2 regions of the Anaerofustis butyriciformans genome follow, and region 2 is predicted to be linked to the other one. Evidence: riboswitches for the same ligand, from Rfam matches in the RefSeq annotation. Region 2 holds a riboswitch; the other holds the start of a gene.

Region 1 (2,207 bases), on a different contig from region 2:
AAATGACATATGGATTTAGTAGAGATGATGCCGGAGTTTATATTAAAGAATATATTGAAAAAGGTATTTTCCCTAAAGATCCATTTGCAACAATTGATACTGAAGGTGTTGGTCAACTTGTTGATATGGCAGTTAAAAAAGGTAGATCAGTTAATCCTGAGCTTCACTGCGGTGTTTGTGGTGAACAAGGTGGGGATCCTGCAAGTATAGAATTCTTTGATAGTGTAGGACTTGACTATGTATCATGTTCTCCATTTAGAGTTCCTATTGCAAGACTAGCGGCTGCTCAAGCAAGAATAAAAAATTCTAAAAAATAAATATTAAAAAAAGGCACTTATAAAAGTGCCTTTTTTTGAAGGTTAAATATATGAATAAAGACTATAAGATAAGAAAAATAAAAAGTAATGAAGTATCTTTTTTGAAAGATTTTACTTATTATGCAATTTATGTTGGAAATAATATTACAATTTCAAAAGATATTTTAAAAGATCCAAATATTAAAATATATTATGAGAATTTCAAATTAAATAAAGATATTTGTTATGTATGTGAACATAAAGGAAAAATTATTGCTATGATTTGGAGCATATTGTTTGATGATAATATACATGGATATGGATATGTTTCGAAAGAGATTCCTGAATTATGTATGTCTGTAGAAAAAAGTTACAGAAATAAAGGTATTGGAGAAAATTTATTAAAAATATTTTTACTAAATTTAAGACCAATGTATAATAATGTATCTTTATCTGTAAGTAAAGATAATTATGCAAAGGATTTATATTTAAAATATGGGTTTGAAATTTATAAGGAAAACAAAGATGACTATATAATGTTAAGTGGGAAAAAGAAAATTTTTTGATAAATTTATTATATATAAAATATAACTTGACAATATTATGTAAAAATGTTAAAAAAGAAAGGTAAATATATAAAAATGATAGAGGTGCGGTGTTCATCAGTACTTTATATTGTATTTTGGGATTTATATAAAGGAAAGGGGATACTGCCGAAGAGTATAAATTACCCAAATAATTTATATTCTGGTATATTATATAATATGTAATATACTGTCACGATTGTGGAGCGCTATCTATAGTAAATTTATTTTGCCATGAATGCGTCCTAAAGTGATGTCATTTAAGGCTTTTTTATTTGTATTTATTTACATAATTTAAATAAAATTGAAGGGGTGTACTATGAAAATTTCAAAGAAGAAATTAATGACGGGTATTGCTAGCTTTATGCTTATTTTAATGTTAGTATTCCCAATCTTAGGTGCAGAAACAACTGAAGCAGCTAAACCAGCTATGTATGCAACTTTCTGGTCTTTAGTTCCTCCAATTATTGCTATTGTTCTTGCACTTATTACAAAAGAAGTTTACAGTTCATTATTTATAGGTATTGTTTTTGGCGGTATTTTTTATGCTGCAGGTAGTTTTGAAGGAACTGTAACTCATGTATTAAATGATGGTATTATTGCTGTTCTTTCAGACAGTTACAATGTAGGTATTTTAATTTTCCTTGTTGTTCTTGGAGGAATGGTTGCCTTAATGAATAAAGCAGGCGGTTCTGCTGCTTTTGGTAACTGGGCAAGTAAAAAAATAAAAACACGTGCAGGTGCTCAACTAGCAACGATTTTATTAGGTGTATTAATTTTTATAGATGATTATTTTAATTGTTTGACTGTTGGTAGCGTTATGAGACCAATAACAGATAAACATAAAGTATCAAGAGCAAAGCTTGCTTATCTTATAGATGCTACGGCAGCTCCTGTTTGTATTATTGCTCCTATATCTTCATGGGCTGCTGCTGTGACTGGATTTGTTCCGGGGGAAGATGGGTTTTCTGTATTTATTCAGGCAATTCCTTTTAACTTTTATGCATTTTTGACAATTACAATGATGATTTCTTTGGTTTTACTCAAATTTGATTATGGTCCTATGAAAAAACATGAGGAAAATGCATCAAAAGGAGATTTGCATTCTATTTTAAATTCGGGGTTTGTTGAAGAAGAATATAGTGATGTAAATGAAAAGGGCAAAGTAATAGATTTGGTTATTCCTATAATTTCTCTTATAATATGTTGTATTATTGGAATGGTTTATACTGGCGGTTTGTTTTCCGGAGCAGGATTTATAGAAGCCTTTTCAAACAGTGATGCATCTGTGGGATTATCTATAGGTAGTATATTTGCTTTGTTTATA
Region 2 (2,207 bases):
AAAATAGACATATTAATTATTTTCCTTTCCAAAGAAATCTTCTTTAATTAAATATTCAGCGATTTGAACTGTATTAGATGCAGCACCTTTTCTTATGTTATCACCTACACACCATAAGTTCATTCCGCTTTCAACAGAAAAGTCTCTTCTTATTCTTCCAACGTAAACTTCATCTCCGCCTGCTGCATCAAGTACAGTAGGGTATTCTGGAACTGAAATATCGTCTTTTACTATTACGCCAGGAGCTTTTCTTAATAATTCTCTTGCCTCTTCAAGGTCAAAAGGTTTTTCAAATTCAAGGTTGATGCTTTCGCTATGACCTACAAAAACAGGTACTCTTACTGTTGTTGCAGTAACTTTTACATCGTAGTCACCAAGAATTTTATGTGTTTCATTAACCATTTTAAGTTCTTCTTTTGTATATCCGTTTTCTGTAAATTCATCAATATGAGGAAGACAGTTATATGCGATTTGAACAGGGTAAAATTCATTTTTACCGCCTTTAACTCCTTCTTCAAGATCTTTTATTCCTTTTAGTCCAGAACCTGCAACTGCTTGATATGTAGAATAAATTACTCTTTTTATTTTATACGCATCATGAAGAGGTTTTAAAACTACCATTGCTTGGATAGTTGAGCAGTTTGGATTTGCGATTATCCCTTTGTTTTTTAAAGCATCTTTTGGATTTACTTCAGGTACAACCAAAGGTACTTCATCATCCATTCTCCATGCTGAAGAGTTATCAATTACAACAACTCCGTTTTTTGCTGCGATAGGTGCATATTTTAAACTTGTTCCTCCGCCTGCTGAAAATAATGCAAAGTCGATATCTTTGTCAAAAGAATGTTCTGTTAATTCTTCAACAGTATATTCATTTCCGTTAAATTTAACTTTTTTTCCTGCTGATCTTATTGATGCCATAGGGTAAAAGTTATTAACATCAATTTTGCTTTCTTCAAGTACTTCAATCATTTTTTGTCCTACAACACCTGTTGCACCAACAACAGCTACATTGTATTTTCCCATAAAAATCCTCCTAAATATTTTTTATAGTGTTATAAAAAATAAAAGTCGACAATGCGACTCATAATACGTAAATAAATCAGTATTAGTGAATAGCACTCCATCAAACTCGATGACAGTCTTAATGCTCTTAACATTAAGCCCGAAAAGACACCCGGTAAAAAGTGCCAATTCTCGGCAAATTTCCCTTTCATTTATTTTCACTTATATTTACCTATATCCAATAAATTACTGATAAAATTTGCACCTCTATTTTAACACTATGATATATAAATTCTATTGTTTTTATTATAGTAATAAATGTGTTTTATTGCAAGCCTTTTATTATAGTTTTGATGTAGTTTTATATTTGAAAATTAAATTTATTAAATCTTTTTTTGAATAATGTTTTAAATATAATTTATTTGCTTTTTTCATAATATTTTCATAATTATTTTTTGTTACATTGATTTTTTTATTTTACTAACAAATAAAGACAAAAAATTTTAAATAAGATTGATATTATTTATAAAAAAAGCGAAAAGAGGAAGAACATAAAAATGGGAAAAACTTTGGTTATTACATCGGGAAAAGGAGGAGTCGGAAAGACTACATCTACTGCAAATATTGGTGTATCCTTAAGTAAGCTGGGGAAAAAGACTGTTGTTATAGATGCTGATATAGGACTTAGAAACTTAGATGTAATATTGGGGCTTGAAAACAGGATTGTTTATACTATTATTGATGTAATTGAAAACAGATGTAGATTAAAACAGGCGCTTATTAAAGATAAACGTTATGATGGATTATACTTGCTTCCGGCTTCGCAAACAAAGGATAAAACTGCAATAAGACCAACTCAAATGAGAAAAATTTGTAAAGAACTTGAAAATACTTTTGATTACATAATAGTTGATTCTCCTGCAGGAATAGAGCAAGGTTTTCAAAATGCGGTTGCCGGTGCAAAAGATGCAATAGTTGTAACCACTCCCGAAGTTTCTGCAGTTAGAGATGCTGATAGAATAATATCCCTTCTTGATGTAAATGGAATAGAAAATACAAAATTAATAATTAATAGAGCAAAAGAAGATATGATGAAAAAAGGTCAGATGATGGATACAAATGACATTTTGGATATTTTAGGTATAGAACTTATTGGAATTGTTCCTGATGAAAAAGAAATTGTTATTTCTTCAAATAGAGGT

What was found. Region 2 has a riboswitch for lysine ahead of V2W16_RS09780 (aspartate-semialdehyde dehydrogenase). Riboswitches for the same ligand answer to the same signal wherever they lie in the genome.
Region 1: it holds a riboswitch for lysine, as region 2 does, so the genes downstream of both, V2W16_RS02845 (Na+/H+ antiporter NhaC family protein) here and V2W16_RS09780 (aspartate-semialdehyde dehydrogenase) in region 2, are expected to answer to the same signal.

The regions. Positions count from the first base shown of each region.
Region 1 is NZ_JAYFFH010000001.1:575,201-577,407, reverse strand. Features, by position in the region: gene ppdK (pyruvate, phosphate dikinase) at 1-317, shown strand, start outside; gene V2W16_RS02850 (GNAT family N-acetyltransferase) at 368-862, shown strand; lysine riboswitch at 934-1,100, shown strand; gene V2W16_RS02845 (Na+/H+ antiporter NhaC family protein) at 1,200-2,207, shown strand, end outside.
Region 2 is NZ_JAYFFH010000008.1:35,163-37,369, forward strand. Features, by position in the region: gene dapA (4-hydroxy-tetrahydrodipicolinate synthase) at 1-11, opposite strand, end outside; gene V2W16_RS09780 (aspartate-semialdehyde dehydrogenase) at 13-1,026, opposite strand; lysine riboswitch at 1,109-1,283, opposite strand; gene minD (septum site-determining protein MinD) at 1,563-2,207, shown strand, end outside.